4 linked regions of the Halorhodospira halophila SL1 genome follow. The protein of the gene in region 4 binds, or shares a complex with, the protein of the main gene of each other region. Links are inferred from orthologs where the notes say so. Each region holds a gene or a part of one and is shown on either strand. Other genes may lie near its edges.

Evidence for each region.
Region 1: the proteins of dnaX (region 4) and holB are in contact, whole or in part, in a cryo-EM structure (PDB 8GIZ), measured with the Escherichia coli proteins. The link is inferred for Halorhodospira halophila SL1 from one-to-one orthologs.
Region 2: the proteins of dnaX (region 4) and holA are in contact, whole or in part, in a cryo-EM structure (PDB 8GIZ), measured with the Escherichia coli proteins. The link is inferred for Halorhodospira halophila SL1 from one-to-one orthologs.
Region 3: the proteins of dnaX (region 4) and dnaN are in contact, whole or in part, in a cryo-EM structure (PDB 8GIZ), measured with the Escherichia coli proteins. The link is inferred for Halorhodospira halophila SL1 from one-to-one orthologs.

What each region holds. Positions count from the first base shown.
Region 1 is NC_008789.1:4,513-9,932, forward strand. Bases 832-3,831 are described here. They hold holB (DNA polymerase III subunit delta'), read left to right. Parts: upstream 832-1,803; coding sequence 1,804-2,859; downstream 2,860-3,831. Other genes in these bases: mltG (endolytic transglycosylase MltG), read left to right, coding at 832-1,163; tmk (dTMP kinase), read left to right, coding at 1,160-1,807; HHAL_RS00050 (aminotransferase class V-fold PLP-dependent enzyme), read right to left, coding at 2,835-3,831. Also shown: pabC (aminodeoxychorismate lyase), read left to right, coding at 1-141; more of mltG, read left to right, coding at 180-831; more of HHAL_RS00050, read right to left, coding at 3,832-3,965; HHAL_RS00055 (SDR family NAD(P)-dependent oxidoreductase), read right to left, coding at 4,200-4,973; HHAL_RS00060 (D-2-hydroxyacid dehydrogenase), read right to left, coding at 5,066-5,420. UniProt on the Escherichia coli protein: Part of the beta sliding clamp loading complex, which hydrolyzes ATP to load the beta clamp onto primed DNA to form the DNA replication pre-initiation complex.
Region 2 is NC_008789.1:2,341,205-2,346,582, forward strand. Bases 1,566-4,523 are described here. They hold holA (DNA polymerase III subunit delta), read right to left. Parts: upstream 3,568-4,523; coding sequence 2,563-3,567; downstream 1,566-2,562. Other genes in these bases: HHAL_RS10820 (glutamate-5-semialdehyde dehydrogenase), read right to left, coding at 1,566-2,513; HHAL_RS10830 (LPS-assembly lipoprotein LptE), read right to left, coding at 3,567-4,037; leuS (leucine--tRNA ligase), read right to left, coding at 4,122-4,523. In the rest of the region: 23S rRNA (pseudouridine(1915)-N(3))-methyltransferase RlmH, read right to left, coding at 1-224; rsfS (ribosome silencing factor), read right to left, coding at 200-553; nadD (nicotinate-nucleotide adenylyltransferase), read right to left, coding at 563-1,219; more of HHAL_RS10820, read right to left, coding at 1,239-1,565; more of leuS, read right to left, coding at 4,524-5,378. UniProt on the Escherichia coli protein: Part of the beta sliding clamp loading complex, which hydrolyzes ATP to load the beta clamp onto primed DNA to form the DNA replication pre-initiation complex.
Region 3 is NC_008789.1:1,328,885-1,334,118, forward strand. What follows is about bases 2,421-5,234. They hold dnaN (DNA polymerase III subunit beta), read right to left. Parts: upstream 4,471-5,234; coding sequence 3,370-4,470; downstream 2,421-3,369. Other genes in these bases: recF (DNA replication/repair protein RecF), read right to left, coding at 2,421-3,364; dnaA (chromosomal replication initiator protein DnaA), read right to left, coding at 4,691-5,234. Outside these bases: gyrB (DNA topoisomerase (ATP-hydrolyzing) subunit B), read right to left, coding at 1-2,256; more of recF, read right to left, coding at 2,315-2,420. UniProt on the Escherichia coli protein: Confers DNA tethering and processivity to DNA polymerases and other proteins. Acts as a clamp, forming a ring around DNA (a reaction catalyzed by the clamp-loading complex) which diffuses in an ATP-independent manner freely and bidirectionally along dsDNA.
Region 4 is NC_008789.1:263,714-269,035, forward strand. The notes cover bases 997-3,898. They hold dnaX (DNA polymerase III subunit gamma/tau), read right to left. Parts: upstream 3,329-3,898; coding sequence 1,664-3,328; downstream 997-1,663. Other genes in these bases: recR (recombination mediator RecR), read right to left, coding at 997-1,305; HHAL_RS01195 (YbaB/EbfC family nucleoid-associated protein), read right to left, coding at 1,316-1,639; proV (glycine betaine/L-proline ABC transporter ATP-binding protein ProV), read left to right, coding at 3,876-3,898. Outside these bases: HHAL_RS01180 (HDOD domain-containing protein), read left to right, coding at 1-311; HHAL_RS01185 (histidine triad nucleotide-binding protein), read right to left, coding at 330-674; more of recR, read right to left, coding at 700-996; more of proV, read left to right, coding at 3,899-5,075; HHAL_RS01215 (ABC transporter permease), read left to right, coding at 5,085-5,322. UniProt on the Escherichia coli protein: Part of the beta sliding clamp loading complex, which hydrolyzes ATP to load the beta clamp onto primed DNA to form the DNA replication pre-initiation complex.

The sequences.
Region 1 (5,420 bases), 260 kb from region 4 along the record:
GGCCTCTGGCCCGTCCGTTCCGTGGCGGGTACGCAGATACCGGTCGGACCGGTGAGTCAGCGCTATCTCCAGGCAATCGCCGATCATGGGCTCACCCCGTTGGTTGAGGAGCCGGCGATGCGCGGCGGGGCAGGGCGTTGATCGGGCGCGTACCGCGACGACGCTGGTGGGTCGTCGCCGTGGCTCTGGTGTTTGTTGTGTCGTCGGGAGTCGGCGGATGGCTGTTCTACGAGCTCGATCACCGTCCACTGGAGGTCAGCGCCCCCCCCGAGATCCTCGAGGTCCCCCGCGGAGGGTCCTTGCACGCCATCTCCCGGGGTCTCGAGTCCCGTGGCTGGATCCCCGGATCGACGCGCCTCGCGTTGCGAATCTACGGTCGCCTCAGCGACATCTCGGGTGAGCTCAAGGCCGGCGAGTATGTCGTCGAGCAGGGTATGAGCGTGCGTCAGCTGCTGGCGCGGATCCGTGCCGGGCGGGTCAAGCTGCACCGCCTGACCGTCGTCGAGGGTTGGACGTTCGCGCGGCTGCGCCAGGAGCTGGGCCAACACGAGGCCGTGGAGCAGACCCTGGACGGGGTGGAAGACGAGCAGATCATGGAGGAGCTGGGGCTCGAGGCGTCTCACCCCGAGGGGATGTTTTTCCCGACCACCTACCGCTTTCCGCGTGGCGCGACCGACCGTGATCTGCTCCGGGTCGCTGCTCGGCAGATGCGCCAGGAGCTGGCGCGGGTGTGGAGCGAGCGCCACCCGGAGGTGCCCCTGGACGAGCCCTACCAGGCGCTGATCCTCGCCTCGATTATTGAGCGCGAGACCGGGCGCGATGATGAGCGCCGCAAGGTGGCGGGGGTGTTCACCCGGCGCCTGGAGCAGGGTATGCGCCTGCAGACGGATCCCACCGTGATCTACGGTCTGGGCGATGACTACGACGGCCGCCTGCGCCGGGCTGACCTGCGACGCGATACGCCCTACAACACGTATACGCGCCACGGTTTGCCGCCGACCCCGATCGCCCTTCCCGGGCGGGCGTCGTTGGAGGCCGCCGTGGACCCGAAACCGGGTAGTGCGCTGTACTTTGTGTCACGCGGGGATGGCAGCCACCACTTCTCGGATACGCTGGACGAGCATAATCAGGCGGTGCGACGCTACATCCTGGAGGAGAAGTGACCGAGCGAGGGTGTTTCATCACGGTGGAGGGGCTGGAAGGGGCTGGTAAGACCACCTGTCTACAGGCTATCGAGCAGATGCTGCTTGAGGCCGGCATCGACCGCCCCCTGTTTACCCGGGAGCCTGGCGGAACCCCGTTCGGGGAAGCGCTGCGCGGCGCGCTCTTGGATCCGCAGTACCGCGGCCTGACGGCAGAGGCCGAGGCGTTGACCGTGTTCGCGGCCCGTGCCGAACATCTGGCGCAAGTCATCCGGCCCACGCTGGATGCCGGACGCTGGGTGATCAGTGATCGCTTCACGGATGCTACCTATGCTTATCAGGGGGGTGGCCGTGGCCTTGGCGATGAACGGATTGCTGTGCTGGAGCGCTGGGTTCACGGTGGGTTCACGCCGGACCGCACGCTCCTGCTGGACGTGGACCCCACGGTGGGGCGGTCACGGGTCGCCCACCGAGGCGACGGAGAAGACCGCTTTGAGCAGGAGCGGGATCCCTTCTTCCAAGCCGCGCGCGCCGCTTACGCCCGACGCGCCGCAGCAGATCCCGAGCGCTTCCGCTGCATCGACGCCAACCGGCCCGAGGGCGAGGTGGCGGAACAGGTACGTGCCGGAGTGGCCGATCTCTTGCCGGTGGGTGGACGACCGTGAGCGAGGCCGCCCATCTCTCGGACTGGATCACGCCCCGGGACGGGCGGGAGCAACTCCCGCCGTGGCTGCTGCCGGAGCTGGACCGGTTGCTCACCCTCCACGATCAGGGCCGGCTCCATCACGCGCTGTTGCTGACGGGTCGCACCGGCCTTGGCAAACGGCTCCTGGCGGGCGTCCTGGCCCGGGCGCTGCTCTGTCAGGCGGACGAGGGGGGCGGGGCGCGGCCCTGCGGTCAGTGCCGGGGTTGCCATCTGACCGGCGGGGGTTCCCACCCCGATTTGCGCACGCTGAGTCCGAGTAGCCGCGGCGAGCGCGGTGAGATCGTGGTCGACAGCGTGCGTGGGCTGGTCGATTTCCTGCATCTGAGCGCGCAACGGGGGGGGAGTCGGGTGGCGGTGATCGTTCCTTGTGATCGCCTCAACCGCGCCGCCGCCAACAGCCTGCTCAAAACCCTGGAGGAGCCACCTCCGGGCGTCTTCCTGATCTTGGCCACCGGTCGGCCCGGACGGCTGCCGCCGACCGTACGAAGCCGATGCACCGTACGTGGCCTGACGCCGCCGGCCTGGGACGCAGCGCGGCGGTGGCTGGCCGAGCGCGCGGGCGGGGCCGAGGGCCGGGTCGACAAGGCGCTCGCGCTGGCCGGCGGCATGCCGCTGACTGCCGAGCAGATCCTCCATGAGCAGGGGCTGGAGGGATACGAGTCGCTGCTCCAGCAGCTGCACCGCCTCAGCGCCGGAGGAGACCCGGTCAAGGAGGCCGAGGCCTGGGAGGGGGCGCCGGAGGCACTGGCCGACGCCGTTACAGCGATCCTGGCGGATCTACTGCGTCAACGCCACGGGGCGCCGGATCGCGGACTACTGCCGTCGCCGCTGGCACAGCAGCTGGTCCGCGAAGCCTCGGTGGAGGCGCTCCACCAGGCGTTCTTGCGTATCGGCGAGCATCGGCGCGGCCTCGAGCAGCCTCTGAATGGCCGTCTGGCCGCCGAGGCGATCTTCCTCGACCTGGCCGCCGCCTTGCGGCCCGCTCGTCAATCCGCCGCCAGACAGGCGTGAAGCCGCCGCCAGGCTTCCTCCAGGTCCTCGGCTGTGTTGTAAAAATGTGGCGAGAAGCGGATCCCGCCGCAGCGCGAGGCACACGCCACGTCACGGGCACGCAGCGCCGCCAGGAGACGCTCCGGATCCGCTCCCGGTACGCGGAAGGTCACGATGCCGGCGTGCCGTTGCGGCTCCGACGGTGTAACCAGCTCAAAGCCGTGGCGCTGGACTCCCTCCATGGCGTGCCGGGCGTTTTCCAGGACGCGCCGCTCGACCTCGTCCAGGCCGACCTCTTCTAGGACGGCCAAGCTGGCCTCGAGGGCGTGGGAACCGAGCAGATTGGGGCTACCCGGCTCCAGGCAGCGACCGTTGCCGGCCGGATCCCAGCCAGGGCGGTCGAATGCGCCGAGCTCGTCGGCCATGTGCCAACCGATCTGCCAGAGCCTTAACTTGTCGCGCACCCGCGGGTGGACGTACAGACCGCCAATGCCTTCCGGACCAAGCATCCACTTGTGGCCATCGGCGACGATAAAGTCGGCATCCACCGACAGCCTCAGCGCCCCCAGGGTCTGGATGGCATCGACGCACAGCAGGATGCCGCGTTCGCGGCAGGCGGTGCTCAGGCGCTCCAGATCCATGCGCAGCCCGGTGCCGTACTGGACGCTGCTCACCGGCAACAGTCGGGTTCGCGGTGTCAGGGCGTCGATCAGGGCGTCTTCGGGCGTGGCGCCGTCACTCAGTCGGACCTGGCGAACGTGGACACCGTAGTGCTCGGCGAGCGACTGCCAGACCCAGCGATTGGAGGGAAATTCCTGGTCGTTGATGACCACCTCATCCCCGGGGTGCCACGTGACCCCATGCGCAACCATCGACAGGCCCGCTGAGGTGTTGGGAACCAGGGCGATGTCCTCCGCTGCGGCGTCACCGACCCCCATCAGTCGGGCGAGCCGGGCACGCAGCCGGTCTTCGGCCTCAAGCCATTGGGGGTAGTCCGCGGCGCCCCGGTGCAGGCACTCATCCGCGAACCGATGGACGGCATCCCGCGTTCGCTGCGGCCAGGTGCCGACGCCAGCGTGGTTGAGGTAGACCAGGTTTGGGTCCAACGGGAACTCTGGGTGGGCCATCGCCGTTGCCTTTGTGGTTGCAGCGGTGAACGACCGAGTATACCGAGCCGTTGGCGGGTTGTCGGCAAGCCCGCCGGCCGCAGCCGCCGTGTCGCCGGCACGCCTGGGGCCGTGGAAGGTATATTATGTTAAATAGCCCGCGACCCCAAGAGAAGGAAGGCCGGCCGTGGTCCCTGACTCAGTGGTCGGATGCGCCCTGTCCGGCGCCCTACCCACCCCGAGAGCTTTTACGCCTCAGACTTGCCGTGTCTCCCGCCATCGCTGGGCGTGCTCCTCGTCAGCGATATTCCACTCGTGCTCGATGAACTGTTTATCTCCGGTCTCCAGCAACGCCCACAGGATGAAGTCGGCAGCGTCCTCGGGGCTGTGAAGCTGACCGTTCTGCTTAAGCTTGATGAAGCGATCCACGGCCGGGAAGCGCTCCGGGGTCTGGGTCCGGATGTGATCCTGCATGGGGGTATCCACCACGCCCGGGCGAACCGAGCCGACCAGGATCCCCTCGCGCCATAACTCTTCGCGGTAGATCTGGTAGACCATGAACAGCGCAGCCTTGCTGGTGCAGTACGCACCCCAGCCCATGGACGGCTTGTGCGCCGCTCCCGACGAGATATGCAGGATTCGGCTTCCCGGCTCCATGAGTGGCAGCAGCCCCTGGCTGAGGAAGACCGGCGCTTCCACGTTAACCGCCATGGCTTTCCGCCAGGCGTCGAGGTCCACGTCCTTGAGCGGTCCCACCGGATCGAGAAGACCGGCATTGTGGATGACCGCGCGCACCGTGTAGCCCTGCGCGGCCTCGATGATGTGTCCGCGCTCGTCAGCATGGGCGATATCCGCGCTGAGTGTGCGAATCCGGTCTGAATCGGCGGTGGCGGTTTCGGCGAGCGCCTCAGGGCGTCGCCCGACCGTGAGCACCTGGGCTCCGTCCCGGGCAAGCCCGCGCACCAGTGCCCTGCCCAGGCCGCTACCACCACCGGTCACGACCACCAGTTCGTTCTCATGCCACCTCATGTTGCGCTCCTTCACTCAACGATCGGCCTGCTCACCGCGATGGCACGCCTGACTTCAATTCGATTCAGTGAACAGTGTAACGAGTCAGACAATCACAGGTCGCTGTCCGGACCAATGATCCGATTCGGCGGCACTCCCCCCGTTGCAAACGCCACCAGATTATCGCGCAGCTGCTCGACAATGCGGCGTCGCGCCTCCAGCGCCGACCAAGCGCTGTGCGGTGTGACGGTAACGTTCGGTAGATCCGCGGCCAGTAGCGGGTGGTCCGGCGGGGGGGGTTCCTGTGTCAGGACGTCGAGCGCGGCCGCCCCGATCTCTTCGTTCCGCAGTGCCGTGGCGAGCGCCGACTCATCCACCAATCCCCCCCGGGCGGTGTTGACCAGCAGTGCATCGCTGCGCATTCGCCGCAGCGCCCCGGCGTCGATCATCCCGGCTGTCTCCTCCGTC
Region 2 (5,378 bases), 2.1 Mb from region 4 along the record:
CCGCCCTCGTCCAGGGCCACACAGACCGCCCGCGAGGGCAACGCGCGCAGCAGGCGCTCGCCCTCGCGCTCACGGGCCTGTGGGTCGTCATTCCCGCGCCCGCCGGCGCCAACCTCGTGCAGCTCCAGCCGCCACCCCTTGCCCAGGCGCTGGGCGTAGGTCTCGTGACCGTCGCGCACCCAGCGCGGCGGTTTGTGGCCTACTGCGACGAGGTGGATGCGCACGCCTCGTCCATCTCCCACATGCGCTCGAGCCGGTAGAAGTCGCGGCTCTCTTGGGTCATGACGTGCACCACGGCATCGCCCAGATCGATCAGCACCCACTCGGAGTTGGGCTCGTCGCCCTCGACGCCCAGCGGGGGGAGCCCAACGGCCTTGGCCTCATCCACCAGGTTACGCGCCACCGCGTGCACGTGACGACGGGAGGTACCGGTGGTGACCACGATCAGGTCCGTCACCGGCGTACGCCCGCGGACATCGATGGCCACCGTATCCTGGGCCTTGATCGCGTCCAGGGACTCGCGGATCCGTTGCTCCAGCTCTTCCACCACCATGACGACCTCTTACAACTGCGGGTAGCCGTACCAGCCCGCCTCGACCACCCGCTGCCGCACCGCCTCGGGCAGCAGATAGCGCACGGACCGGCCCAGCGCCAGGGAGCGGCGGATCCCCGTAGCGGAGATATCCACCGGTGTCACCGCCTGAAACAGGATGCAACCGGCCGGACGATGGCGCAGCTCGGCCGGCTCGTGCGCAACCCGCCTGGCCACCTCGGTGGCCAGCGCCTCGGGCAGCGCGCCTCGCACCCCGGGCCGCTCGGTGACCACCACGTGGGCCCGTTCGAACAGCTGCCGCCAGCGGGACCAGCCAGGCAGCCCGAGAAAAGTGTCGTACCCGAGGATCAGGCACAGCGAGACACCACCGAGCTCGGCGCGAAGCTCGGCCAGGGTGTCGACGGTGTAGGAGGGCCCATCGCGGTGCAGCTCCCGCTCATCGACGCAGGCGCTGGGGTTGTCGGCCACGGCCCGGCGCACCAGTTCGGCGCGCTGCTCGGGCCCGACCCGCGGACGGGCCCGGTGGGGCGGGATGCGCGCCGGGATCAGGCGCAGCTCGGAGAGCTGCACGGCCTCGCGGACCTCCTCGGCCGGGCGCAGGTGGCCGTAGTGGATGGGATCGAACGTGCCACCGAGCAGGCCAATAGTACGCAGCGGTTGTCTCACGCGTCCGCTCACCTCGCCGTCAGCTGCGGACGTGACCGTCACCGAGGACGATCCACTTCTCGGTGGTCAGCCCCTCCAGCCCCACCGGGCCCCGGGCGTGGAGCTTGTCGGTGCTGATCCCGATCTCGGCGCCGAGGCCGTACTCCTGACCGTCGGCGAAGCGGGTCGAGGCGTTGACCATCACCGAACTGGAGTCCACCTCGCGCAGGAAGCGCTGCGCCAGCGGATAGCTCTCGGTGACGATGGCCTCGGTGTGCCCGGAGCTGTAGCGCTCGATGTGCGCCACGGCGTCGTCGAACCCGGCCACCACACGTACCGCAAGGGTGGGCCCGAGATACTCGGTGGTCCAGTCTTCTTCGGTAGCGGGCACCGCCTCGTCGATCAGGGCGCGTGTGCGCTCGCAGCCGCGCACCTCGATCCCGGCATCGCGCAGCTGACGTCCAACCTCCGGCAGCACCCGCTCGGCGGCCGCCTCGGCCACCAGCAGTGTCTCCATGGTGTTGCAGGTCCCCAGCCGCTGGGTCTTGGCGTTGACGGCAATGGCCACCGCTTTCTCGGTATCGGCGGCCTCGTCGATGTAGACGTGGCAGACACCGTCGAGGTGCTTGATCACCGGCACCCGCGCCTCGCGGGCGATGCGCTCGACCAGGCCCTTGCCGCCGCGGGGGACGATCACGTCCACCGACTCAGGCATCTGGATCAGGGCGCCGACAGCATCCCGGTCGGTGGTCCCGACCACCTGGACACCGTCCCCCGGCAACCCAGCGTCCTCTAGCCCGGCGCGAATCTGCTCGGCGATGGCCCGGTTGGAGCGGATCGCCTCGGAGCCGCCGCGCAGGATCGTGGCGTTGCCGGATTTGATGCACAGCCCGGCGGCATCGGCGGTGACGTTGGGGCGCGACTCGTAGATGATGCCGATCACCCCGATGGGCATGCGCATCCGCCCGACCTGGATCCCCGAGGGCCGTGACGCCAGCTCGCGCACCGCACCCACCGGATCCGGCAGCGCCGCGATCTCGCGCAGCCCGTCGGCCATGGCCTGGATGCGGCCCGGAGTGAGCTCCATGCGATCGATCAGGGCCGGGTCGAGCCCGGCCTCGCGGGCGGCCTCCAGGTCCGCCGCGTTGGCCGCGGCGATGGCCTCGGAGCCGGCCTCGATACGGGCGGCGATGGCGGCCAGGGCGTCGTTGCGCGCACCGGTCCCGGAGCGGGCCAGGGCGCGCCCGGCGGCGCGGGCCTGCTGCCCGATCCGGCGAATGGTCTCGGCGATGTCGCTCGAATGCTCTGCACTCATCAGGTCTGCTCAAATGGGCTCGATCGGGGATATGGTGTACCGATTGGCGCTATTTTGCCATGGCGCGGGCCAGACGAGAGACCAGGGCCCGCAGCTGCTCCCAGGGGTCACCGGGCGGCAGGCCCTTGATGGCCCGATCCACACGGTGGCAGCGCTGCAGCAGCTGCCGCCAGGCCCCCGCCGGATGCCGGCGGGCCGCTTGGCGCAGCCGCCCGACCCGCCGCTTCCAGATCCGCTCGCGCTGCAGCACCCCCTCATCGGCGCCGGCCGCCAGCCGCGCCGCCACCCGGATATCCCGGGCCAGGGCCCAGAGGATCAGCGGCGGCTGCACGCCCTCCTCCCGGAGCGTAGCGAGGACACGCAGCGCCCGCGTCCACTCCGCGTCCAGGGCAGCGTCGGCCAGATCGTCCACGGTGTACCGGGCGCTGTCGGCCAGCGCCCCGGCGGCCGTCTCGACATCCACGGCGGTGCCGCTGCCAACCAGCAGGCGTAGCTTCTCCACCGCCTGATCGGCGGCCAGCAGATTCCCCTCGGAGCGCTCGGCGATCAGCGCCGCTGCCTCCGGATCCGCCTGCAGACCGGCGCGGCGTAGCCGCTCGGCTACCCAGCGCGGCATGTCGCGCCCCGGCACCGGCCAGCAGTAGACGAAGATCCCGGCCTCGGCCAGCGCCCGCGCCCAGGCCGACTCACGGGCGGAACGCTCCAGGCGCCCGCTGGTCAACAGCAGGACGGTATCCTCCGGGGGGTCCTGGCAGTAGGCCTTGAGGGCCTCGGCCCCGTCGCGCCCGGGCTTGCCGCCGGGCATGCGCACCTCCAGCAGGCGACGATCACCGAATAGCGACAGACTGCTGGCGGCCTCGGTGAGCCACCCCCAGTCGAAGCCGGCATCGACATCGAGCACCTCGCGCTCGGAGTGCCCGGCCTCCCGCGCCGCCCGACGCACGGCGTCGGTGGCCTCACGCTGGAGCAGCGGCTCCTCGCCGGCGATGAAACAGACTCGGGGCAGCGGCCCGCGCTCCAGCTGGCGGTGGAGAGTCTCCGGCCGCTCGGCCATCAGCGCAGGGCCTGCAGGCGCAGCATCAACAGGCGCACGGCGTCGGCGCGCAGCTCCTCCTCCAGCTCCGCCTCGCGGGCACGACGCTCATCGGCGCCACCGGCCGGATCGGCGAAGGTGCGCTGGGCATCCAGCGAGGTCCGCTGGATGCGGGTCTCGCCGTCCCCACCGGCCACGCTGTAATCGATGGTGTAGGTCAGGCGGTAGTCCTGGACGTCACCGTCCGCCCCGACCGAGGCCGTGTCACGGCTGCTGCCCCGCCCGTGCAGGGTCAGCACCCAGTCGGCATCGGCGGCGCCCTCGGTGTACTGCCCACCCGCCCCCTGGATGCCGCGGCGCACCTCGCGGCGCAGCTCACTGCTGCCCGCCTCATCAACCACCTGGATCACCTGTCCGTCCAGGGAGATCCCGCCCGGGGCGCCGCGCAGCTGCCAGCCGCAGGCACTGAGCGCCAGGGCCAGTACCGCCACCCCAAGGAACCCGGCTGGGCCTCGGCACCGATTCGGCCACGCTAATCGCATCCGCACCCCCTGGCCCAGGCGGCGGTACAGCCGCTACTTGGCCACCACGTTGATGAGCTTGCCGGGGACGAAGACCACCTTCTTGATCTCCTTGTCGGCCACGAAACGCTGCACGTTGTGCTCGGCCAATGCCGCCTCCTGGGCCTGCTGCTGATCGGCGTCGGCGGGCAGCGTGACGTGGCCGCGGAGCTTGCCGTTGACCTGGACGACCAGCTCCACCTCGTCGCGGACCAGCGCCTGCTTGTCCGCTTCCGGCCACGGGGCCTCGACCACTGGGGCCGTATGGCCGAGCTGGAACCACAGGTGATGGCACAGGTGCGGGGTGATCGGCGCCAGGATCAGCACCGCGGCCTCAAGCCCCTCCTGCATCACCGCCCGGCCGGCGGCGCTATCGTCCTGGGCCTTGCCCAGGGCGTTGCACAGCTCCATCACCGCGGCGATGGCGGTGTTGAAGGTCAAGCGCTTGCCGACGTCATCGGAGGCCTTGGCGATGGTCTCGTGGACCTTGCGCCGCAGATCGCGCTGGGTGTCGCTGAGCGCCTGCGGATCCAGCGCCGGCGCCGGCCCCGCGGCGACGTGATCGCGCACCAGGCCGTGCAGGCGGCGCAGGAAGCGGTAGGCGCCCTCGACCCCGGAGTCCGACCACTCCAGGGACTGATCCGGCGGCGCAGCGAACATGGTGAACAAGCGCACGGTGTCGGCACCGAAGCGGTCGACCAGCTCCTGGGGATCGACGGTGTTGCCCTTGGACTTGGACATCTTGGTGCCGTCCTTGAGCACCATGCCCTGGGTCAGCAGCCGAGTGAACGGCTCATCGGAGCTCACCAGCCCCTCGTCGCGCAGCACCTTGTGGTAGAAGCGCGCATAGAGCAAGTGCAACACGGCGTGCTCGATCCCGCCGATGTACTGATCCACCGGGGTCCAGTGGTCCGCCCGCTCGTCGAGCATGGCCCCGTCCTGGTCGGCGCAGGCGAAGCGGGCAAAGTACCAGGAGGACTCCATGAAGGTATCGAAGGTGTCGGTCTCGCGCTCGGCGTCCGCACCACACTGCGGGCAGGCGGTCTGGTAGAAAGCCGGCATGGACTTGAGCGGCGAGCCGCCGCCACTGATCTCCACGTCCTCGGGCAGCGTCACCGGCAGTTGGTCGTCAGGGACCGGAACCGGACCGCAGTCGGCGCAGTGGATCATGGGGATCGGCGCGCCCCAGTAGCGTTGCCGCGACACACCCCAGTCCCGCAGGCGGTACTGCACCCGGCGCTGCCCCCGGCCCTCGGCCTCGAGACGCTCGGC
Region 3 (5,234 bases), 1.1 Mb from region 4 along the record:
CTGATCCGGATTCATCTCACCCAGACCCTTGTAGCGCTGGATGGTCTGCCCGCGCTTGGCCTCCTCCATCAGCCATTCCACCGCCTCGCGCAGGCTGGTAACCGGCCGACGGCGTTCGCCGCGAACCACCTCGGCCCCTTCGTGGAGGAGGCCGTCCAGCAGCGAGGCCAGGGCCTTCAGGGTGTCGTACTCCGCCGACAGGAAGAACTGCGGATTGAAGCGGTACTCCTGATCCAGACCGTGGCGACGCCGGGTCACGATGGCCTCCTGGAAGCCCCCATCCGGGCCGCGCTGGACCGTCACCCGATAGCGCATGCTGGCATCCGTGGCGGCTTCGACCTGCTGCACCAGTTGATCGAACCACGCCTGCATGGCCTGGGCGTCGGTGATGTCGTCCTCGGTACGCGGCGCCAGCGTGGTCATCTGCTCGAGGATCGCCGAGTCCCAGCGCCGCGAGACATGCTCGATGAGCTCCATGGCCTCGTAGTAGCGGCGTGCCAGCCGACCGAGAGCCTCGCCGCTGATCGGAGGTGCGCCCCCGCCAGGGTGCAAGGCTGAGCCGTCCAGGGCGAGCTCCAGGAGATACTCGGTCAGCTCGCGTTCATCCTTGACGTAGTGTTCCTGTTTGCCGCGCTTGATCTTGTAGAGCGGTGGCTGGGCGATATAAACGTTGCCGCGCTCGACCAGCTCGCGCATCTGCCGGTAGAAGAAGGTCAGGAGCAGGGTGCGGATGTGGGAGCCGTCCACATCGGCGTCGGTCATGATGATGATCCGGTGGTAGCGGAGCTTGTCCGGATCGAAGTCGTCACGGCCGATGCCGCAGCCGAGCGCGGTGATGAGGGTGCCGACCTCCGCCGAGGAGAGCATCTTGTCGAATCGCGCCTTCTCGACGTTGAGGATCTTGCCCTTGAGCGGGAGGATCGCCTGGGTACGGCGATCGCGCCCCTGCTTGGCAGAACCGCCGGCGGAGTCGCCCTCGACCAGGTAGATCTCCGACTTAGCCGGATCGCGCTCCTGACAGTCGGCCAGCTTGCCCGGTAGGCCGGCGATATCCAGCGCGTCCTTGCGCCGGGTCATCTCCCGGGCCTTGCGCGCGGCCTCGCGGGCCCGGCTGGCCTGGATGACGCGCTCGGCGATGGCGCGGGCCTCCGGCGGGTGTTCTGCAAGGAATGTCTGCAGCGACTCGGAGAGGAGCGACTCGACGATGCCCTTGACCTCGGAGGAGACGAGCTTGTCTTTGGTCTGCGAGGAGAACTTGGGATCCGGGGCCTTGACCGAGACCACAGCGGTCAGCCCCTCGCGCACGTCCTCGCCGCTGGGCGTCGACTTGAGCTTCTTGAGATACCCCTCGGCCTCGAGATAGCCATTGACCGTGCGGGTGAGGGCGCCGCGGAACCCGGCCAGGTGAGTGCCGCCGTCACGCTGCGGGATGTTGTTGGTGAAACAGAAGATATTCTCCTGGTAGGAGTCGTTCCACTGCATGGCCACATCCACGCCGACCCCATCCCGCCAGGCGGTGACATAGAACACCGTCGGGTGAAGCGGAGTCTTGTTGCGGTTGAGGTGTTCAACGAAGGCGCGGATCCCGCCGGTGTACTCGAAGACATCCTCTTTCTCGGTGCGTTCGTCCTTGAGGACGACGCGCACCCCCGGATTGAGGAAGGAGAGCTCGCGGAAGCGCTTGGCGAGGATATCGTAGTTGTACTGGACCTCGGTAAAGATCGCCTCGGACGGCTTGAAGGTGATGCGCGTCCCGGTCTGTTCGGTCTCGCCGACAACCTTGAGCGAGGTGACCGGCGCGCCATCGGCGTACTCCTGAACGTGGACCTTGCCCTCGCGCTCGATGACCAGGCGCAAGCGCTCAGAGAGCGCGTTGACGACGGAGACACCGACCCCGTGCAGACCACCGGAGACCTTGTAACTGTTGTCATCGAACTTCCCGCCGGCGTGCAGCACGGTCATGATCACCTGCGCAGCGGGGACGCCCTCCTCGGCGTGGATGTCCACTGGTATACCGCGGCCGTTGTCGGTCACGGTGACGGAGTGATCGGCGTGGAGGGTGACGGTGATCTCGGAGCAGTGGCCGGCCAGCGCCTCGTCGATGGAGTTATCGAGGACCTCGAAGACCATGTGGTGGAGGCCGGTACCGTCGTCCGTATCGCCGATGTACATGCCCGGGCGCTTGCGGACGGCGTCGAGGCCACGCAGCACCTGAATGCTTTCCGAGTCGTACTGCGGCGTAATCTCCGTCGTCATCGATGATTCAGCCTCTACAAGGGTACGTCTGGACCGAAGTGCCGGTCGTAAAAGGCCATTATACCATCGCTGACACCCTCCCTTCGCATACCTGATACCACTGTCCCGGGGGCAGATCGGTCGGCAGCGCAGCGCCGTCGATAGCGGTCAGAAAGACCTGGGTGGGATCACCGGTCACCGTATCCAGCACGGTGTGCAGGTGCGCCGGATCCAGCTCGGCGGGGAGATCGTCGATCAGCAGCACCGGGGTCAGCCCCTGGCGGGACCAGAGCTTCACCTCGGCGATCAGCAGGGCCACCACCAGTAGCTTCTGCTGACCCCGCGAGAGGGCATCGGCAGCGGGGATGCGATCCCGGCTGAGGATCAGATCGGCCCGGTGGGGGCCGCGGTGGGTGAACCCGGCAGTGCGGTCGCGCTCGAGCTGCTCATCGAGGACCCGTTCCCACGGCAATTCGGCGGCAGCCCCCCGGTAGTAACGCAGTTCCAGGCTCTCCAGGCCCAGCCACTGCCGGGCGAATTCGCTCCAGATGGGACGCAGGGCCTCAATGAACCGCTGGCGGGCAACGTCCACGGCGGCGGCACAACGGATGAGGACCGGGGTCCAGGCCTGTTCGCTGCGCCGGTCGCCGACCCGAAGGGCGGCGTTGCGCTGGCGCAGGGCGTGCTGATAACGCTGGGCCAGTTCGCGGTAGTCCGGTTCCAGGTGGAACGTCCCCCAGTCGAGGAACTGGCGGCGCACCCGGGGACCGTCAAGGAGCAGCCGCTGGTGCTCGGTGTTCATCAGCTGAACCGGAAGCCGAGCGGCCAGGGCCGAGCGGGTATGGGCATCGGCACCGTTCAGCCGCAGTCGCGTGTGGCCGGGGGTACGGGCGGCACCGAGGCGGTCGTGGCCGCGCACGGCGACCACGCGGGCCTCCTCGGCCCCCCAGCCGATGAGACGGTCGTTCTGCCGGGTGCGGAATGAACGGACCCGAGAGAGGAAGTAGATCGCCTCGAGCAGACTGGTCTTTCCCGCGCCATTCGGCCCGGTCACCACGTTGAGGTGGGGATGGGGCCGCAGTTGGGTATCGGCCAGGTTCCGGAAGCCGTGGACCTCCAGGCGTTCCATTCGGTTCAGAGGCGCATCGGCATAACGACGTAGCGCGCATTGTCGGACCCCTCGGCACGGATCAGGCCGCTGCTGCTGGCGTCGGTCAGGGTCACTTGGACGCGCTCGGTATCCAGGGCACCGAGGGCATCGAGGAGGTAGTTGGCGTTGAAGCCGAGTTCCACGGCCTCGCCACCGTACTCGATGCCCAGCTCCTCCTCGGCCTCCTCCTGTTCCGGGTTGTGGGAGCCGATCCGCAGGGTGTCACCCTCCACGGCGAAGCGGATGCCCCGATATTTCTCGTTGGAGAGGATGGCCACCCGGGTCAGGGCCTGGCGCAGGTACTGGCGATCGATCAGGACGTGTTTGTCGCCATCCTGGGGGATAACCCGATTGTAATCGGGGAATACGCCGTCGATCAGCTTGGACGTCAGACGGACGGACTGCAGCGTGACCCGGACGTGGTTGGTACCGAACTCGAGGGTGGCAGGCTCATCGGCATCGTCGAGCAGGCGAAGCAACTCCTGGACGCCCTTGCGCGGGACGATGACTTGGCGGGGTTGGGCCACTTGGACCGGGCTGTCACTCTCGGCGAGGGCGAGGCGGTGGCCATCGGTGGCCACGGCGCGAGCGCCGCTCCCGGTGAGTTCTAGCAACAGGCCGTTGAGGTAGTAACGGACGTCGTGCTGCGCCATGGAAAAGTGCGTCCGCTCGATGAGTCGGCGGAGTTCGCCGCGCGGGATCTCGACGGCCTCGGTGTCGCCGATGGACTCGACCTCGGGGAATTCATCGGCGGGCAGGGTGGCCAGGGAGAAGCGGCTGCTGGCGGCGCGCAGGGTCGCCCGATCCTGATTGGCTTCGATGCTGATCGACGCACCTTCCGGAAGATTTCGACATATATCCAGCCATTTCCGTGCTGGAAGCGTGATCACACCTTCGTCTTTCGTGTTGGCCTCAAGGTACGCGACGAGTTCCACCTCGAGGTCGGTGGCGGTGAGTTGCAGCTGTTGCGATCGGGCTTCGACGCGGATGTTGCCAAGAACCGGCAGGGTCTGGCGGCGTTCCACGACGCCGACGATCGACTGGAGGGCGGCGAGCAGGGGTTCGCGTTGGACCTCGAAGCGCATGTTCGTCCTCGTTGGCTGTAATGACTGCTTAAGGAAAGAGAAAGCTTGTTGTTGTTATTGGCACCGCGTCAAGTTGTGGAAAGTGTTGATAAGACACTGTCTCAAAAGGGAGAAAAGATCCACAACAAACACCAGGGCGGGCGGTGCGGTGTATGTGGAAAACCTGGGGATGGAATTCACCCTTGGATCACTCCGCAGGTTTTCCACAGCTTACGCCGGGCTAAGTGCTCAAGGTTCTCAACAGGTTGTCGTAATCTTCGGCGAGGCGCGCGTCGTCTTCGATCAGCGACTTGATGTTGCGGCAGGCGTGGAGAACCGTGCTGTGGTCGCGCCCGCCGAAGGCGTCGCCGATCTCCGGTAGCGAATGCGAGGTCAGCTCCTTGGCCAGGACCATGGCCATGTGGCGGGGTCGTGTGATGGAACGGCTGCGGCGCTTGGAGAGCAGATCGCCGACGCGGATCTTGTAATAGGCGGCCACGGTCTTTTGGATGTTGTCGATGGTGACCAGCTTGTCCTGCAGGGCCAAGAGATCCCGCAAGGCTTCCTTGGCAAAGTCGACATCAATGGCGCGACCGGTGAACTGGGCGTTGGCGGTGATGCGCCGCAGGGCGCCCTCGAGCTCACGGACGTTGGAGCGTAGACGCTTGGCCACGAAGAAGGCCACCTCGTCGGGTAGGTCGACGCCGTCGCGGATGGCCTTGCTCTTGAGGATGGCAACACGGGTCTCGAGCTCCGGCGGCTCGATGGCCACAGTCAGCCCCCAC
Region 4 (5,322 bases):
GCGATCCGAACTTCCACCGCTTCCGGGTGGACCTCGCCCGCCCCTCGCTCCTGCAGGAACTGATGGCGAAGCCGGCGGCGGTGTGGCTGACGCCGCAGCGCTACCAGCGCGTCCAGCACCGGATCCCCCCCGCCCTGCACGCCCTCGCCGACGGCCGCTCGGCCTTCCTGGCCGCAATCTTCGCCGGCGGCCAGCCCCAGGGGATGGTCTACGCCGACCGCCACCGCATCGACAACGCCCTCGACGAGGCGAGTTTCAAGGCCTTCCGGCGGCTCTGCGCCCTTGGCGGCCAGCGGCTCGCCGAGCTGTAACCGCCGCGGCCGCGCCGGTCAGCCCGGCGGCCAGGTCATCTGCCGACCACCGATCAGGTGGAGGTGCAAGTGGTGGACCTCCTGCCCGCCCTCGTCCTTACAATTAAAGACCGTGCGATAGCCGCGCTCGCCCAGGCCCTCCTGCTCGGCCAGGGTGCGCGCCACGGTGAACATCTCGTTGAGCAGCTCGCCGTCGGCGGCGGTCAGGTCGTGCAGCGTGGGCACGTGGCGCCGCGGGATGATCAGGATATGGGTCGGCGCCTGGGGGTGGAGATCGCGGAAGGCGATCACCTGCTCGCCGCTGTGGACGATCTCCGACGGCAGTTCGCCGGCGACGATCTTGCAGAAGATACAGTCGGTCATCGGTGTCTCCTTTTCCGGCCGATGCTCAGCCCTCGTAGTCCCGCCGCCCCATGAAGGCGTGGGAGAGGGTGCCCTGGTCCACCTGCTCGAGGGCGCCGCCCATCGGCACCCCGTGGGCGATCCGCGTGGTGCGCACCCCGCGCTCGGCGGCCAGGCTCTGGACGTAGTGGGCGGTGGCCTCGCCCTCAATGGTGGGGTTGGTAGCGAGGATGATCTCCTCGACCTCACCGGCCTCCAACCGCTGCTGCAGCCGGTCCAGCCCCAGCTCCTCCGGGCCGATGCCGTCCAGGGGCGACAGCGCCCCGCCGAGGACGAAGTACAGCCCCTGGAAGTCCGTGGCCTGCTCGAGGGCGAAGACGTCGGCGCTGCTCTCCACCACGCACAGCAGCGTCCGGCGGCGCTGCGGACTGGCGCACAGCCCGCAGCGCTCTTCCTCCGTGAGCAGGCCGCACTCGGGGCAGTGCCCCACCCCGTCCACCGCCCGCTGCAGGGCGTCGGCCAGCTGCCGGGCGCCGTCCCGGTCGCGCTGGAGCAGGTGCAGCGCCATGCGCTGCGCCGTCTTGGCGCCCACCCCGGGCAGCCGGCGCAGCCCCTCAACCAGCTCGCGCAGCCGCGGCGAGTAGACGCTCATCGGCTGCCGCTCAGAACGGCAGCTTCATCCCCGGGGGCAGGCCCATGCCCTCGGCCATGCCCGACATGCGCTCCTGGCTCTCGCGCTGGACCTTCTGCACGGCGTCGTTGACCGCCGCCGCCACCAGGTCCTCGACCATCTCGCGGTCGTCCTCGAACAGCGAGGGGTCGATCTCCACCTTGCGCACCTCGTTGCGCCCGGTCATCGTTACCTTGACCATGCCGGCCCCGGCCTCGCCGCTGACCTCCATGGCGGCGATCTCCTCCTGGGCCTTCTGCATGTCCTCCTGCATCTTCTGGGCCTGCTTCATGATGTTGCCGAGTCCGCCCTTCATCGCCTTCTACCTCGATCCTTGTCGCTACGGATGGTTGCCTTCGCCGTCCGCCGGCCGCACGCCGTGGAGCTGGCCGTCGAAGGCCTCGCACAGCCCCTGCAACGCCGGGTCCCCGGCCAGGGCCTGTTCGGCTTCGGCCTGACGCTCCTGCGCCTGCTGCCGCTCGGCCATCGCCGGCGTCCACCGGGTGGGGCCGATGTCGATCTGCAGGGTGATCGTCTCACCGAAGGCCTCGCCGAGGGCCGTCTGCAGCCGCTCACGCCGCTCGGCGTTGTTCAGGTATTCGTGACTCTCGTCCAGGCGCAGGATAACACGCGCCCCCTCGCGGCCGACCCACTCGCAGTGGGCGGCGATCATGCGCAGCGGGCCACTCAGCCCACCGACGATCTGCGTCCAGCGGGCCACCGCGTCCTCATCGGTCGCGCCCTCCGCACCCACGGCCTCGCCCGGGGGTGGCGCGGCCGGCTCGGGGGGCGCCACGCCGGCCGAGGCGTTCGCCGCGGGCCCGCCACCGGCCTGGGCACCGCCCCCGCCGGCCACCGGGGCGCCGCCATCCGTCCCCGAGCGGCCGCCGTCCGTCGGCGCCGCCACCCGGGGCGCGCCCTCCGCCGGGCGGAAGGCGTGCATGCGCAGCAGGGCCATCTCGAAGCCGGTGGCCGGATCCGGTGCGTAGGGCAGATCGCGGCGGGCGTTGACGCCGATCTGGTAGTAGAGCTGCAGATCCTCGGCATCGATGCGCTCGGCCAGGGCCAGCAGCCGATCGCGCTCGGGCTCGTCGTCGCCGATGGCCGACGGCACCTGCTGCGCCAGGGCCAGGCTGTGGACGGTGGCCACCAGCTCGGCCAGCGCCTCGTCAAAATCCGCCGCCACCTCGGCCATGTGCCGCGCCGCCGTCACCAGCGCCGCGCCGTCGCCGTCGGCCAGGGCGGTGAGCACCTCCAGCACGTGGCGGCGCTCGATGGCGCCGAGCATCGCCGCCACCTCGTCGTCCCGGGCCGCCCCCTCACCGAAGGCGAGGGCCTGATCGAGCAGGCTCAGGGCGTCGCGCAGGCTGCCGTCGGCGGCCCGGGCCAGCCGCGCCGCGGCGCCGGCGTCCACCGTCACCCCCTCCTCCTCGGCCAGAGCCAGCAGCCGATCGCGGATCAGGGTGCTGGAGAGCCGGCGCAGGTGGAACTGCAGGCAGCGTGAGAGCACCGTCACCGGCAGCTTCTGCGGGTCCGTGGTGGCCAGCAGGAACTTCACGTGGTCCGGCGGCTCCTCCAGCGTCTTCAACAGCGCGTTGAAGCTGTGGCTGGAGAGCATGTGGACCTCGTCGATGAGGTAGATCTTGAACCGCCCGCGGGTCGGGGCGTACTGGACGTTATCCAGCAGCTCGCGGGTGTCCTCCACCTTGGTGCGCGAGGCGGCGTCGACCTCGATCAGATCAACGAAGCGCCCGGCGTCCAGCTCGCGGCAGCTGTCGCAGGTACCGCACGGTTCGGCGGTGATGCCGTGCTCGCAGTTGAGGCACTTGGCGAGGATGCGCGCCACGGTCGTCTTGCCGACCCCGCGGGTGCCGCTGAACAGGTAGGCGTGGTGCAGACGGCCGTCGGCCAGGGCGTTGGCCAGCGCGCGCAGGACGTGCTCCTGGCCGGCCACGTCTTCGAAGCGGCGGGGCCGCCACTTGCGCGCAAGGGCTTGGTAGGTCATGCCGACGGCGGCTCCGGTTGGGTGGAGGCAGCCACACCAGCCACACCCCGGCGCCCGAGGATCGCTGCTGCCGCTGCTCCCTTCCGGGCCTGACGGGGTTCACAGCGACTCGTCGCGGGGGGACCGGTGCAGCCACCATCGCCTGGCGGAGAGGGAGGGATTCGAACCCTCGGTACCTTTCAGTACACGCGCTTTCCAGGCGCGCTCCTTCGACCGCTCGGACACCTCTCCTGAGTCGCCAATCGCCGTGACGATTGGAGCGCAAGAGCATAAGGCAAAGCGCGGAACGACGCAAACGCCGCCGGGCGATCGGCCCGTCCTCCCGGACGGCCGGCAAGGCTTTTTAACATGCTGATCTTGCGCCGGGCGCACCGGACATGTTCTAGTTGAAAAGCATGACCAAGCGAATAGGCGACGCACAGGCGTCCGCTTCCATTCAGCCGCTGCCCGGCCCGGGCTCCATTCAAGCTACTGATCCCCCAGTGGCCGCGGCGCGCTCACCCCGAAAATAAACTGCACCACGCTCCATTCAAACCGACGGATCAGCATGACCGAAAAACTCGTCGTAGAAGACCTCTACAAGATTTTCGGCCCGAAACCCGAACGGGCCATGGAGCTGCTGAAACAGGGCTATGACAAGGACGCGATCTTCCAGCGCACCGGCAATACCGTCGGTGTGCGGGAAGCGAGTTTCACCATCCACGAGGGCGAAGTCTTCGTCATCATGGGCCTGTCGGGTTCCGGCAAATCGACCATGGTGCGGATGTTCAACCGCCTCATCGACCCGACCTACGGCCACATCTACCTCGACGGCCAGGACATCATGCAGATGAGCCAGCAGGAGCTCATCGACATGCGCCGCCGCGACATGTCCATGGTGTTCCAGTCCTTCGCCCTGCTCCCGCACAAGACCGTTGCCGAGAACGCCGCCTTCGGCCTCGACGTCTCCGGCCACGGCGCGACGGAGCGGCGCGAGAAGGCGCTCAAGGCCCTGGAGGCTGTGGGCCTGGCGGCCAACGCCGACAGCTTCCCGGACGAGCTCTCCGGCGGCATGAAACAGCGCGTGGGGCTGGCCCGCGCCCTGGCGACGGATCCAACCATTCTGCTCATGGACGAGGCCTTCTCGGCCCTCGACCCACTGATCCGTACCGAGATGCAGGATGAGCTCATCCGCCTGCAGCAGGAGCAGAGCCGCACCGTCATCTTCATCTCCCACGACCTGGACGAGGCCATGCGCATCGGCGATCGCATCGCCATCATGGAGGGCGGCCAGGTGGTGCAGATCGGCACGCCGGAGGAGATCGTCTCCAACCCGGCCAACGAGTACGTGCGCTCCTTCTTCTACGGCGTCGACGTCAGCCAGGTCTACAACGCCGGCGACATCGCCGAGCGCCGCCGGGTCACCGTCATCCAGCGCCCCGGCGTGGACGTGCGCACCGCACTCGAGCGGCTCAAGCACTACGCCAGCGACATCGGCGTGGTCATCGACCGCAGTCGCCGCTTCCAGGGCCTGGTCTCCATCGACAGCCTGACCGACGCCATCCGCAGCGGCGGCAGCACCGAATACGGCGACGCCTTCCTCAGTGGCGTGCAGACCATCCCGGCCGACACGGCAATCTCCGACGTGCTCGGGCCGTCGGCCGAGAGCGAGTACCCGCTGGTCGTGGTGGATGACGACGGGCACTACGTCGGCACCCTCTCGCGCAGCCAGCTGCTGCTCACCCTGGATCGCACCCAACAGGCGTAAGGGACAGACATGCAAGATCAACCGGATCTCGAGGAACACGAAACCATCGGCCCGCTGGACCAGGCGGCCGAGTGGTTCAGTGAGAACATCCTGGACAACATCACCATCGGCGACTGGATCGAGGACGGCGTCGACTGGATCAGCGACAACCTGGAGCCCCTGCTCGACGGCATCGAGGGCGCCATCCGCGCTCTGGTCGACAGCACCGAGTTCCTCCTCCTCTACCCGCTGTGGATCGCCGCCTTCT